DNA from 4 places in the Salinicoccus sp. RF5 genome. Region 4 is predicted to be linked to each of the others. Evidence: riboswitches for the same ligand, from Rfam matches in the RefSeq annotation. Region 4 holds a riboswitch; each other region holds the start of a gene.

Region 1 (3,605 bases), 1.2 Mb from region 4:
GGTTGCCGAGGCCGCCTGCACCGATGACGCCGGCGATTGCTGTGGATCCGACAAGCATGATTGCGGTGACGGTGATACCTGAGATGAGTGCCGGCAGAGATTCCGGAAGCAGCACCTTCCAGATGATCGTCCATGTATTGGCGCCCATGGATTCAGCTGCTTCAATGACACCTTTATCAATCTCTTTAAGCCCTATCTCGACCAGGCGTGCATAGAAGGGTGACGCCCCGATGATCAGTGCCGGCAGCGCCCCCTGTGACCCCATGATGGTGCCCATCAGCACTTTCGTGAATGGGATGAGGAGGATGATCAGTATGATGAATGGTATCGCACGGAACAGATTGACGAGGAATGCAGTGACGCCGTAGACGGGCGCGCTGGCTGCATGTTCGCTTTTCGACGACAGGAACAGGATGATGCCGAGGACCAGTCCGAATATGAATGTGAATACGGTGGAGATGACGGTCATGTAGAGGGTTTCATTCGTCGCCGTCAGTACATCATCCCATTTGACATTTTCGAATGAGAACATTTCGGCGAAGGCATTGATGAACTCGCTCATCCTTCCACCTCCACTGTTACAGCATGTTCAGCCAGTTCCTGCCTCAAGCCCTCAAGGTCGGCGTCATCAATTTCGATCGCAACATAGAGGTGGCCGTATGATTCATTGTTCGTCCGCTTTATGTTCCCCGAGAGGATGTTCAGGTCAAGGTTATACTTCTTGACGACCTGAGAGACGATCGGTGCTTTCGACTGGGAACCGACGAAGCCGAGCTTGAGTATCTTCGATGTCGGGAACATCTCCCTGACCTCCTCGAATGACAATGCCGTCTCCTCATCGTTGATGTCGTCCTTGACGAAGCGTTTCGTCACACCGTGCTCGGGGTTCTGGAACAGTTTGATCACCGGCCCCGTCTCCACGACGCGACCGTTCTCCATCACTGCCGCACGATCGCATATTTTGCGGATGACATGCATCTCATGGGTGATGAGGACGATGGTGAGGTCCATCTCATCACGTATCTTCACCAGCAGATCGAGCACCTCGTCGGTCGTTTCGGGATCAAGCGCACTCGTCGCTTCATCACACAGAAGCACTTCCGGCCTGTTGGAGAGTGCCCGTGCAATGCCGACCCGCTGCTTCTGACCACCGGAGAGCTGGCTTGGGTAGTTGTCTTCGCGCCCCGTGAGACCGACGAGATCCACGAGCTCGGCTACACGGCGCGCACGCTCCTTCTTCGGTATGCCGGCTATCTCCAATGGGAAGCTGATGTTCTCGGCTACCGTCCGGGACCAGAGCAGGTTGAAGTGCTGGAAGATCATTGAGACCTTCTGCCGTTTCTTGAGCAGGTCCGCCCGGCCCATGGCACTGATGATATCGTCACCGATCACCACTTCCCCTGAAGAGGGCTGTTCCAGGCCATTCAGCATCCTGATCAGTGTGGATTTCCCTGCACCTGAATAGCCGATGACACCGAATATCTCCCCTTCCCTGATATGGAGATTGACATCATCCACAGCCTGGATTGTATTGTTCTTCGTCTTGAATATTTTCGTTGCCTTCTTTATATCAATCATATGTTTCACCCTGACCTATATATTGGAAAAGTCGAACATTTTCCTCGTGATAAACAAAGAGCCTGCTCAAAAGTTGAGCAGGCACCGGTTTTATCCATAAGCCTCTCATCTTCGATCGATTGATCAGTGAATTGGCACCTTGTCATAAAGACGGTTGCCGTGGTTTCGTCGGGCACTTCCCTCCACCACTCTGGATAAGAGTTGTATTATTAGATTGTCAATAATATTATCATCCGCATCACTGTCCGTCAACAAGGAAGTCATCGAAGACTTCCGACAGATGGAGCACGGACTGGAAGGCGTAAACTTCACGGACGAGCCTGCCATCCCTGAACAACAGCAGTGCAGGTGCCGATCTGACCTCGTAGGCCTCAATAAGATCCTTATGATAATTCAGATCTATCGAAGTATAGGAGAACCCCTTCGTCTCAGAAACGATATCGAGCATGCGTTCTGCAATCTGGCAGTTGGCGCATATCGGTGCATATCCATAGAGTATGAATGTTTCCTCAGATTGAATACGGCTCGTAATATCGATTGTCCTTGATTCTTTCATCATTGCCGAACTTACCTTTCATGATCAGACTTGTATCTACGTAGAAATCGTGTCTCATAAGGAGGTTTGCCAGGTAGTCACGTGGGCAGCGGCCCACTTCACCGAACTTCGGATCAATATATATATGAGTACTTTCACTCAGATGTTTTTTGAACCATTTCCTGATGTTTCTGCCTTCTTTATCCGCATCGGAGAGGATATAGATGTCGGAGCCATTCAGCTCATCGAGAATCTCATCCAATTTTGAGATTCCCATTGTACCATGGGTGCATATGATCTGTACAGGTTCTATCAATACTTCTTCGATACGCCGCTTATCCGTCTTTCCTTCGACAATGAGCACTTTATCGGAAAAATACACTGCCATCACCCCTGGTATGATATTTTAAAAAAACTCCAGACAGAGTCCAGAGTTTCAGGTTCTATGCATCCACCATTTCATCGTAGGCATCTGCATCCATCAGTTTATCAAGCTGTGATTCGTCAGACAGTTCAATGACGATCATCCATGCTTCTTCATACGGAGATTCGTTGACAAGCTCAGGGCTATCCTCAAGCTCTTCATTGATTTCCACTACCGTACCGCTGAGCGGTGCATACAGCTCTGATACCGTCTTTACGGATTCTACACTGCCGAATGATTCTCCGGTAGTGATTTCATCGCCTTCAGCAGGCAGCTCCACGAATACGATATCACCGAGCTCGGATTGAGCGAATTCTGTGATGCCGATAGTCGCTTTGCCATCTTCAAATTTGATCCATTCATGATCTTCTGAATACTTATATTCTTTTGGTGTTGCCACGACAAAAACCTCCTTTTCTTATACACATATATAATCTCATAGTTCGCACTATTTAGGCAAGCCTAATTCTCAGCGTTCATAAATTGTTTGTATTCGTCCTCTTTGAAGCCAAGAGTGACACCTGAGCCGTCATAAAGGAGGGGACGTCTGATCAGCATGCCATCTGTAGAAAGCAGTTCGAGCTTCTCCTCTTTAGTCATTTCATCCAGGCGTTCCTTGAGTTCCAGTTCCTTGAATCTTTTGCCGCGCTTGTTGAAGAATTCATCTACATCCTTCCCCGAGCGATCCACCATCTCGGCCAGTGTGGCGGCTGCCGGCGGCTGCTTCACCATATCGATGCTCTCGAAAGCGACATCATTTTCCTGCAGGAACTTCTTCCCTTTACGGCAAGTCGTGCATTTCGGGTATTCATATAATGTAATCATCCATTACCTCCAGAAGGTTTTCTACACATAATATACTTGCAAATAAACACCCATTGCAAGCGGAACCGGATTGTCCGTTTCATATTCGGCCTGAAAGATGGTAAAATGGGTGGCAATCACACTGTTAAAGGAGCACTGATAGATAATGGAAGCAATCAGACAATACGACGACTACAGGAAGAAAATACAGGGCGATGACAAGATCGTCATCAAGTTCTTCGCCGACTGGTGCCCGGACTGCAC
Region 2 (3,605 bases), on a different contig from region 4:
TTCGTATCATCGAGTGGATCGAAGTCCAGTTCTTCATGATAGTCATCCTCCATAATCTGAACGAACAGTTCCCATTCAGGATAGTTGCCGCGTTCGATCGCGGTGTAGAGGTCCTGTGTCGCATGGGCGACATTCTGGGACTGGATATCGTGCGCTTCTTCCTGTGTCAGGTTGCGGATGCCCTGTTTCGGCTCCCAGTGGTATTTGACGAGGACCGCTTCCCCTTTGTCATTCACCCACTTGTACGTGTTGACGCCGGAACCCTGCATATGCCGGTAGGAGGCAGGGATGCCCCAGGGCGAGAACAGGAATGTGATCATGTGCGTCGCTTCCGGAGAACGGGAGACGAAATCGAACATCCGTGTCGGATCGGGCACATTGGATACAGGATCTGCCTTGAAGGCGTGGATCATATCCGGGAACTTCATGGCATCACGGATGAAGAAGATCTTCAGATTGTTGCCGACGAGGTCCCAGTTGCCGTCCTCCGTATACATTTTTACAGCGAAGCCCCGTGGATCCCGTTCCGTTTCCGGAGAGTCCTTGGCACCTGCGACAGTGGAGAAGCGTACCATGAGCGGCGTCTTCTTGCCTTCGCCGGAAAATACTTTGGCGCGTGTGTACTTTTCCACCGGTTCATCACCGACTTTGCCGTATGTTTCAAAGTAGCCGAATGCACCGGTGCCTCGTGCGTGCACTACGCGTTCCGGCACTTCTTCCCGGTCGAAGTGCGACATCTTTTCAAGGAAATGGTAGTTCTCCATCGTCGCCGGCCCCCGGTCGCCGATGGTGCGCAAGTTCTGGTTATCTGTGACGGGCCGGCCCTGCCGGGTCGTCAGCGTATCGCGTTCCGCCTCTTTTTCTCGTGGAATCTCATTTTCTTTCTGATAGTTCTTATCTGCCAAAACCAAAACCTCCTATAATATAGTTCTTGACCAATTACGGAAAGATGATGCTTGGGAAATATCAATCAGAACAGTCCGCAGTTTATACTGCTCCCAATTTGTACATCTACAATTATAGTAACGTAATATTCTGAAATCAAATCATAGGCATGGAATATCTATTGAATATAATTCCTACTAAAAAAATAAGGTTTAGTGTTGACTTTGATTCAGGCATGGGATATATTAGTCAACATAACTTAATAATTCAGAAAATTCTTATCCAGAGAGGTGGAGGGACTGGCCCTTTGAAGCCTCGGCAACAGACCGTATGTGAACTGTGCCAATTCCAGTAGCGATTTGCTAGAAGATGAGAAGAGAGTTCTATTTTATAAATAAAGCCCCTCTTCTTATCTACAAGAAGCAGGGGCTTTTCAATATCAAAAACGGAGGTATGTACATGTCAAAAAAACAGATTCATCTCAACGGTTTCATCCAAAATTCGCCATCACCGCATTCTACAGGACTCTGGAAGCATGAAAAGGACCAGGGGACTCGCCACAACCGCCTGGACTATTGGACCGGTACAGCAAAGACTCTGGAACGCGGTAAATTCGATGCGCTCTTCATTGCGGATGTTCTCGGCACATACAGCGTCTACGGCAACAGCCATGATGCAGCGGCGAAGCATGCCGTACAGCTTCCCGCCCATGACCCGACACTTGTGATTCCTGCCATGGCGGCCGTCACGAAGCACCTCGGGTTCGCACCGACGATTTCGACTACATACGCACAACCCTATTCATTGGCCCGCCAGCTGTCGACGCTGGATCATCTGACGGAAGGGCGGGTCGCATGGAATGTCGTGACTTCATACCTTGAGAGCGAGGCGGTGAATATGGGGCTTGAACAGCGTCTGCCGAAGGAGATGCGCTATAACCGGGCAGATGAGTTCCTCGAAGTCGTGTACAAGCTCTGGGAGGACAGCTGGGAGGCGGATGCCGTCCAACATGATAGGGAGAAGGATACTTTTGCCGATCCGGATAAGGTGCACATGATCAACCACCGCGGTGAATTCTTCAATGTGCCCGGACCCCACCTTGTGGAACCTTCACCCCAGAGGACGCCAGTGCTCTTCCAGGCGGGTGCATCGCCAAAGGGACGCGACTTTGCAGCGAAGCATGCAGAAGCGGTCTTCACGAAGAACCATTCGCTCGAGGCGCTGGCGGCCTACGTGAAGGATATCAGGGAGCGTACGGTGGCCCAGGGCAGGAATGCAGATGACGTCAAAGTGTTTCCGATGATCCTGCCGATCATCGGGGAGACCGAGGCGGCAGCCTACGAGAAGTATGAAGCACTCCAGGACAGTGTGAGCTATGAAGGCACGGCATCCCTCCTGTCCGGCCATACGGGCATCGACTTCTCTCAGTATGATCCGGACCAGTATATCGAAGACATTGAGACGGAAGCGGTGCAGGGGAACCTCGACATGTATACGAAGGATCCGAACCGCAAATGGACATTGCGGGAAGCAATCAAGAACCACGGACTCGGCAATGGGACGGTGAAGTTCATCGGTACGCCGGCACAGATTGCGGACCGGATTGAAGAGTGGGCCATAGAGGGCGATGCGGATGGCTTCAACATCGCCCAGACCTATTCGCCGGGCACGTTCGAGGAGTTCGTCGACCTTGTCGTCCCTGAACTGCAGGCGCGCGGCATCTACCGCACGGAATATGAAGGGGAGACGCTCAGGGAGAACATGTTCGGAAAAGGAAGGAAACATCTTGCAGACAATCATCCCGCAAAGAGGCCAAGCCTTGCCGGGCAGTGGCACTAGGGTAGGGAAAGGAGACACATATGGAACAGATAACTTTATATACTTGGATCGGCTTTTCGGCATTCCTTCTGCTGATGCTTGCGGTCGGCTATCTGAGTTCAAGAAAAATGAAGACCATCGGTGATTTTGCGACAGGCGGCGGCAAGCTTGGTCCATATGTACTGGGCTTCTCCTTCGCCGCAACGTATTTGAGTGCAGCAACCTTCCTCGGGTATCCGGGGTGGTCCCATGAATGGGGGCTGTCCAACCTCTGGCTGTTCCTGGCTATCATTGCAGGCGGGCCGGTTGGTGTCCTTATGGTGGCCAAGAAGGTGCGTAAGCTGAATACGAAGCAGAAGTCCCTTTCCCTGCCGGACTGGCTTGGGGATTTCTATAAAAGCGACATCCTGCGGGTGGGGACGGCCCTCATCCTGCTGTTCAACATATTCTACATCGCCGCACAGTTCGTTGCAGGTGCACGGATATTCGAGTATCTGCTCGGCATGTCCTACACGACCGGCCTCATACTCATTGCGGTCATCGTCGTCGTCTATGTATTCGCAGGCGGTGCACTGGCCGACATATATACAGATGCCATCCAGGCTGTGCTGATGGCGGTCACTGCCATCGTCATATTCATCTCGGGCATCGTCATATTCTGGCGCGGGAGCATCGCGGATACATTTTCCGGCATTTCAGGCAACCTTGCTTCACAGAATGAAAATCTCGTGAAGGTATTCAATCCCGAATCCCTACACTTCTATTCCTTTGGGGCCGTATTCGGCGCCATCGCCATCCAGTGGGCGTTCGCTTCCGCTCCGCACCTGTTCAACAAGGTGCTCGGACTGAAGCATGAGAAGGATCTCGGCAAGATGATCGCGACCTACGTCGTCGTCGCTTCC
Region 3 (3,605 bases), 530 kb from region 4:
TGTCTTTGGCTCAAGTAGTCCCCAATGAGCTGTATCAGCTGGACGATGATGATCAGCACGACGACTGTCGCAACCATCGTCACCGTATCATAGCGGTAATAGCCATATCTGATGGCAAGGTCGCCGATGCCGCCCCCGCCGACCACCCCCGCCGTTGCACTGAATGCGACGATGGAGATGATCGTCAGCGTAATCGCCTGGGTGATCCCGCGTTTCGATTCCGGAATCAGGACGTCCGTCACGATCAGCCATAGGGAGGCACCACCGGCGATGCTCGCCTCAATGACACCCGTATTGACGCCGTTGAAGCTTGTTTCAACAAGCCGTGCAAACAGCGGGATGGCTGCGAGCGACAACGCCACGCTCGCAAATACAGGACCATGCGAACTGTTCGTCAGCCATGTCGCAATCGGCATGATTGCGACGATCAGTATGATGAATGGGAATGAGCGGATGACGTTGGTCACTGCGCCCAGAAACTGGTTTAAAGGCTTTATCCGAAACAGCAGCGGATTCGCCGTGATATAGAGCAGTATGCCGAGCGGCAGCCCGAGCAGCACCGCAAAGAAGATGGAGATGGAAACCATCAGTGTCGTCTCAAGCAGTGCACGGTAAAGGAGCGGTGCAATCTCAGTCAATCTCTGCATAGATTTCAGCCCTTTCTATTCCTTTGGATTCATCGATGAAGCTTTTCAGACGCGCTATTTCGTCCGGTTCGCCCTTGATGTGGAGCATCAGGAAGCCGAGAGGCATATCATGTATGTATTCGATGCGTCCGTTCAGAATGCTGATGTCACATTCAAAATGGCGGTAGAGCTGGTTCACATAGTTCGCCTCAGCATGCTCGTTGAGGAATTTGATCGTAATCACTTCGGAACGATCGTTCACCTCGATATGGGAAGGGATGACAAAATCATATATATCCTGTACGAAGCCCCTCGTCACATCATGCTTCGGATGGCTGAATATGCTGTAGACGTCATCGATCTCTACAACTTCACCTTCCGTCATGACGCCGACACGGTCTGCAACTTCCTTTATGACTTCCATTTCATGGGTGATCAAGACGATTGTGATGCCAAGCTCCCTATTGATCCGCTTCAGAAGTTTCAGGATGGTCTTCGTCGTATCGGGGTCTAGTGCACTGGTCGCTTCATCGCACAGCAGGACATCCGGATGGTTCGCAAGGGCCCGTGCGATGCCGACACGCTGCTTCTGGCCGCCGCTCAGATTTTTCGGATAGCTGTCCGCCTTGTCGCCGAGTCCGACAAGGTCGAGAAGTTCCTCGATCCGTCCCCGCGTTTTCTTTTTGTCATACTTGCTTGCCTTAAGAACGAATTCAATATTCTGATAGACCGTCTTCGATTCGATCAGATTGAACTGCTGAAAGATCATGCCGATTTTCTGCCGGCGGATTCTGAGGTCCTCCCCCGTCAGACTTCCAAGCTCAGTCCCGTTCACGTTCACTTTGCCGGAACTCGGTGCCTCAAGCAGATTGATCAGTCTGAGCAGCGTACTCTTCCCTGCCCCGCTAAAGCCGATCAGTCCAAATATCTCCCCTTCCTCTATCGTCAGGGAAAGTTTTTTCAAAGCCTCGATCCTCTTCCCCTTGACCTCATATGTCTTCGACACATCTTCAAGCACAATTGCCATTCCACCACTTCCTTCCTAAAAATGAAAAGCCACCTGCCCAAAGGCAAATGGCTTCGATCGTTTATCTGCCAAGCCTGCGGCTTGCGGGATTTAGCACAGTGCCTTACGGCCTGTTGCTGAAGCTTCACAGGGCCCAATCCCTCCACTTCTCTGGATAAAAGTATTCAATTGAATGCTCATCACTCTACATTAATGTGGGAGAAAAGTCAAATTTCAAAATATTTTCTCCCACAGTTATTCCACTCCGGATACATGGGCCACCTGCATGGTGTACATCTTGGCGTATTCTCCGCCCGATTTGAGGAGGGCCTCATGACTGCCCCGCTCGACAATACGTCCGGCATCAAGCAGGAGGATCTGATCTGCATGCTGGATCGTCGAGAGTCTGTGTGCAATGATGAATGTCGTCCGATTCCGGCTTACGACCTTCATGGCATGCTGGATCATCTGCTCCGTCTCCGAATCGATGTTGCTTGTCGCCTCATCCAGTACGAGCACCTTCGGATCGAACACCAAGGCACGTGCGAATGAAATCAGCTGCCGTTCCCCAAGGGACAGTGTCGAACCGCGTTCTGCAAGTTCTGTATGCACGCCATCCGGCAGCCTGGAGAGCATTTCAGCTCCACCCACACTCACGAGCGCCGCCTCTGCCTCCGCTTTCGTAATATCGGTATTGTTCAGCCTGAGGTTGAACAGCAGCGTCCCGCTGTAGATGAAGGGATCCTGGAGCACAATCGACATGTACTGCCTCAAAGACTGCTTGCCGATGGTTCGGATATCCCTGCCATCGAACCGTATGGTGCCCCCGGTCGGGTCATAGAACCGCATCAGCAGGTTGATGATCGAACTTTTGCCGGACCCTGTATGGCCGACAAGTGCCACCGTCTCTCCCGGTGATACTTCCATATTGATGTCCTCAAGCATCTGATTTTTGCCGTCATATGAAAAACCAACCCGTTCGAAGGCGATATGTCCATCAAATTCGCCAAGCACACCCGTGTCATCCTCTTCTGCCTGAGCATCCAGCAGTTCGAACACTTTGAGCGCTGCCACCCGCGCCTGTTCATATATATCCAATTGGCGGATGATCTCGAACAACGGGTTGAAGTAGCGTGTAATATAGTCGACCAGGATATACATCGTCCCGACCGACAGGGCTGCCGACCCGTCGAGGAAAGCGGAGGCGAATATATAGACCAGCACAGCGAACAGCAGGGAACGGAAGGTCCCCATAAGGTTCTCTCCAGTGGCACTTTCAAGTCTGATCAGGCTGTTCGAACTTCTGACATAGCCATCGTTCAGATTTTTGAACTCCTCCGTCACCTGGGATTCCCGGTTGAAGGTCTGGATGATCGGCATGCCGCTGATCGACTCATTCAGCATGGCGTTGATGTCGCTGTTCCGCTCCCGCCGCATATGATTGTACCCTTCCGAATACTTCCTGTAGAGCACCATCCATATGAGGACGAGAGGGATGACCATGAGCATGGCAAGTCCCGCCCAGAAGTTGATGAAGAATGTCACTGCCGTAATGCCGCCGATGGTCAGAGTGCTCACCAGAAACATCGGCAGCACCTCTGAGAACATATGCAGGATGGATTCCGTATCATTCGTGATTCGGGCAACCACCTTGCCGGCCGGCAGATCGTCGAAGTAGCGGATCGGCAGCTTCTGCACATGCCGGAAGACATCGTTGCGGATGTCCTGCACTACGAGGGCACCCGATTTCTGCAGCACGATTTCCTGCAGGTAGCTGAAGATGGCGTGCATCATCTTGATGCTGAGGAATACGCCAAGGAGCTGGTAGATCGGCAGCATTTCTATCTCCCCTGTACCATCCTGTATATGACGGTCGAGGATCTGCATGGCAATAAAAGGCCCGAGCAGTTCGAATCCGACCATCAGCACCATGAGCGATATCCCCAGGATGAAATGCCTTCGGAACTTAAAGG
Region 4 (3,605 bases):
AAGAAATATCTTCATCTTCTATGCCTATTCACTTTTTTCGGAGAACTGGAGCTCCAGCTGTGCCTTTACATCCTTGCTCACCAGTACACCGCCTGTTTCCAGCTGCTGGTTCCATGTCAGTCCGAATGCTTCACGGTTGATCGTGAACTCGGTTTCGAAGCCGTGGACTTCCTGTCCCCAGGGGTTTGTCCCCTTGCCATTGTACTGGAGGTCGATTGTCATTTCCTTCGTGATGCCGTTCATCGTCGTCTCACCTGTCACCGATACAGTATCCCCGGACTTATTGACATTACTCGATTTGAACGTGATTTTCGGATTCTTTTCCACATTGAAGAAATCCTCTGATTTCAAATGTGCGTCCCGGTCTTCATTTTTGGTGCTTATGCTGTTTACATCTATTTCTGCATGGACTTCAGCGTCCTCGAAAGTTTCGAGACTATTCGTTTTTACTTCAAAATGAAAATCTTCGAAGTGCCCCTTCACCTTTGATACCATCATGTGCTTTACCTGGAATCCCACTTCAGAGTGGGCTGGATCTGTTACGAACGTTGTCATCGTCAAAAACCTCCAATAATTATTATCTCTAATTCAAGATAATTATATTTTACATCACTTACTTACTTTAAGCAAGTTAATTATTAAATATATATAAATGATGAGGATTTGTTTCGTTTCATCTTCTATGGGAAATAATGAAGTAATTGCAAATATGGTCAGAGGAGGAACTTCAATGGCAATAGTTGCGGCAACGACGGAAGGGTCCATAACCATACACCGGAACATATCAATAGGGAGATACAGGATGACATTCAGCGCAGCATCGATCATTATCGGGCAAAAGACGAAAAGGATATCAGAGAACGTATTGATGCATTGGAGAGGGAGTGGAACACTGAACGGGTCCTGGAGGCGAACGCCAGCACCCTGGTCATCATCGGCAGCATATTGGGTGCCTCCGTCAGCAGAAAGTGGAATCTGCTTCCCGGAATCGTCGGTTCGTTCCTGCTCCAGCATGCAATCCAGGGGTGGTGCCCGTCCCTATCAGTAATACGCCGTCTCGGCATCAGGACGCCGGGGGAAATAAACCAGGAGAAAAATGCGCTTGAAGACCTCCTCGAATGACATCAAGAGTACACTTGACAGAAAATTCTTTATACTTTAAAGTATTATTTAATATAATAATCGAACTCTTATCGAGAGAGGCGGAGGGACTGGCCCAACGAAACCTCAGCAGCGGACCCCAGGTACCGTGCTAATTCCAGGAGCACTGCTCGAAGATGAGATGAATGGATGATGATCATCCCCAATTTATCCACTTCGGACAATTGGGGATTTTATTATATTAATATTATTGGAAAGAGGGATCAGCATGACGAAAACGGCAGTCGAAGCACCATTCAGGGCGGATCACGTGGGGAGCCTGCTGCGGCCCGACAGCATACATAGGGCGCGCAAGGACCATCAGGAGGATAGAATCTCCTATGAACAGCTGAGGGAGATCGAGACCGAAGAGATCAGGAAAGTGGTCGACAAGCAGATTGAAGTGGGCCTCAAGGCGGTCACCGACGGCGAATTCAGAAGGCGCTTCTGGCATACCGATTTCCTTGAACACCTGGATGGCGTGGAAGGCTACGTCCCAGATACCGGGTTCCAGTTCGACGGCATCGAGACCGAGCGGTATGATGTACGCGTTACAGGGAAAATCGCATTCAATAAAGAGCACCCGCATATAAAGGACTTCATCGAATTCAAGGAGATCGTCGGCGACCGGGCGGTGCCTAAACAGACGATTCCAAGCCCGAACCAGATGTTCAATGCCGGCATCCGGAACCAGGATATATATCCCGATGTCGAAACATATGCCAAGGATGTCATCAAGGCCTATCAGGATACGGTACAGGCGTTCTATGATGCAGGGTGCCGCTACCTCCAGTTCGATGATGTATACATTGCGGGGCTCAATGCGCCGGAGATTCCATTCAATGACAGCGGCTATGACAGGGAATCCCTGATTCATCTGGCACTGAGGGTGCTCAACGGCGTACTCGAACAGAAACCTGAGGACATGGTCATCACCACACATCTCTGCCGCGGGAACTACAGGTCGAAATGGGCATTCGAGGGCAGCTACGCCAAAATCGCCCCCGTGCTCTTTGCCAAGGAGAAGGTTGACGGATTCTTCCTCGAATATGACGATGACCGTTCCGGAGACTTCGAACCGCTCTCCTACATTCCTAAAGAAGGTCCGCGGGTTGTCCTTGGACTGTTCACCTCAAAGCATGGTGAGCTCGAGGATGAAGATGTGATCAGGGAACGGGTTGCGGAAGCATCGAAATATGTTTCCAAAGATCAGCTCTGTCTGAGTCCCCAATGCGGCTTCGCCTCTACACACCACGGCAATGAACTTACTGAAGAAGCCCAGTGGAAGAAACTTGAATATATCGTATCGCTTGCAGAGAAACTTCTGTAAGAATAGAAATAAGGCCCCGTTGAGGCCTTATTTTTATGGATGCTGTAATGTCCGGTTGAAGAATTCGAGTATCTTACTGTTCATGTCATCGATGTTCTCCTGATGCATGTAGGTATGCCCTTCATTTTCATATGCCGTGAACCCGACATACTGTCCGTTCTCCTTCATCGCCTCCACCATCTGGACCGATTCGCTGTATGGGACACGGGCGTCATGGTGGCTGTGGAAGACCATCAGCGGCACCGATATATCCTTACTTCTCGAGAGGGGCGAGATGTCGTCCAGAAACGCACCTGATTCTTCTATCGAGCCGTATTCTGCAGCACGCAGCGCCCTTCTCCACGGCGGTGTATGTTCGAGGAAGGTCCTGAGGTGCGAGATGCCGACGATATCTACTGCAGAGGCCCAAAATTCGGGATGATGGGTAACCAGAAGAAGCGTCATCAGCCCGCCATAGCTCCTGCCCATCACCGAGATGCGGGAGTCTTCAGCCCTTCCATCCTCCACCAGATGACGCCTCAGTTCGATAACATCCTTCATCGCATCCAGGCGCTTCTCCTTGTCATCAGCTTCAAGATAGCTGCGTCCATAGCCTTTGCTGCCCCTGATATTCGGCACAACGACCTGGTAACCTGCCCTGTTCAGCTGGTAATAGAGCGCATTGAATTCCGGCCTGGCCTGCGATTCCGGACCTCCATGTATATGGATGACAGTCTTCTTCCCTTCCTGGTCCGTCTCATATATGAAATATGGCACTTCCAGATCGTCGAATGAATGATAGGATGATAAGCGCCACGAAACTTCCGACACCTGATCAGTGTTTCCGAGCACAGTTTCCATCTCACCGGTTTCAAGTGAATGCCGGCATATTCGATGCGGCTGGTCGACCGAGGAATGGATCAGGAACAGCTCCCGCCCTTCTCCGTAGGCCAAAGAATGCACGACGCCATCGCCTATGACCCCCAGTTTCTCGGTCGACGATGTTTCAAGATCCATCCGATAGAGTACGGATTGTCCATTCTCATTGCACGAAAGAATCGCTTCCGTCTTGTCTACGGATACTTTGAAATGTTCAACGTCCCATTCGAATGCAGTGAGCCGCCGATGACTGTCCTCTTCCACGTTGATTTCATGG

The links. Region 4 has a riboswitch for S-adenosylmethionine ahead of LLU09_RS00135 (5-methyltetrahydropteroyltriglutamate--homocysteine S-methyltransferase). Riboswitches for the same ligand answer to the same signal wherever they lie in the genome.
Region 1: it holds a riboswitch for S-adenosylmethionine, as region 4 does, so the genes downstream of both, LLU09_RS05985 (methionine ABC transporter ATP-binding protein) here and LLU09_RS00135 (5-methyltetrahydropteroyltriglutamate--homocysteine S-methyltransferase) in region 4, are expected to answer to the same signal.
Region 2: it holds a riboswitch for S-adenosylmethionine, as region 4 does, so the genes downstream of both, LLU09_RS08330 (LLM class flavin-dependent oxidoreductase) here and LLU09_RS00135 (5-methyltetrahydropteroyltriglutamate--homocysteine S-methyltransferase) in region 4, are expected to answer to the same signal.
Region 3: it holds a riboswitch for S-adenosylmethionine, as region 4 does, so the genes downstream of both, LLU09_RS02960 (methionine ABC transporter ATP-binding protein) here and LLU09_RS00135 (5-methyltetrahydropteroyltriglutamate--homocysteine S-methyltransferase) in region 4, are expected to answer to the same signal.

Annotation. Positions count from the first base shown of each region.
Region 1 covers NZ_JAJGRC010000001.1:1,153,352-1,156,956, forward strand. The annotation lists gene LLU09_RS05980 (methionine ABC transporter permease) at 1-562, opposite strand, end outside; gene LLU09_RS05985 (methionine ABC transporter ATP-binding protein) at 559-1,578, opposite strand; SAM riboswitch class I at 1,681-1,779, opposite strand; gene LLU09_RS05990 (thioredoxin family protein) at 1,817-2,137, opposite strand; gene LLU09_RS05995 (toprim domain-containing protein) at 2,088-2,495, opposite strand; gene gcvH (glycine cleavage system protein GcvH) at 2,557-2,937, opposite strand; gene LLU09_RS06005 (Spx/MgsR family RNA polymerase-binding regulatory protein) at 3,000-3,362, opposite strand; gene LLU09_RS06010 (thioredoxin family protein) at 3,508-3,605, shown strand, end outside.
Region 2 covers NZ_JAJGRC010000002.1:283,605-287,209, forward strand. The annotation lists gene LLU09_RS08325 (catalase) at 1-905, opposite strand, end outside; SAM riboswitch class I at 1,161-1,261, shown strand; gene LLU09_RS08330 (LLM class flavin-dependent oxidoreductase) at 1,345-2,724, shown strand; gene LLU09_RS08335 (sodium:solute symporter family transporter) at 2,745-3,605, shown strand, end outside.
Region 3 covers NZ_JAJGRC010000001.1:537,768-541,372, forward strand. The annotation lists gene LLU09_RS02955 (methionine ABC transporter permease) at 1-647, opposite strand, end outside; gene LLU09_RS02960 (methionine ABC transporter ATP-binding protein) at 631-1,653, opposite strand; SAM riboswitch class I at 1,712-1,814, opposite strand; gene LLU09_RS02965 (ABC transporter ATP-binding protein) at 1,888-3,605, opposite strand, start outside.
Region 4 covers NZ_JAJGRC010000001.1:3,315-6,919, reverse strand. The annotation lists gene LLU09_RS00145 (YceI family protein) at 25-555, opposite strand; gene LLU09_RS00140 (YgaP family membrane protein) at 874-1,122, shown strand; SAM riboswitch class I at 1,188-1,284, shown strand; gene LLU09_RS00135 (5-methyltetrahydropteroyltriglutamate--homocysteine S-methyltransferase) at 1,370-2,470, shown strand; gene LLU09_RS00130 (alpha/beta hydrolase family protein) at 2,504-3,605, opposite strand, start outside.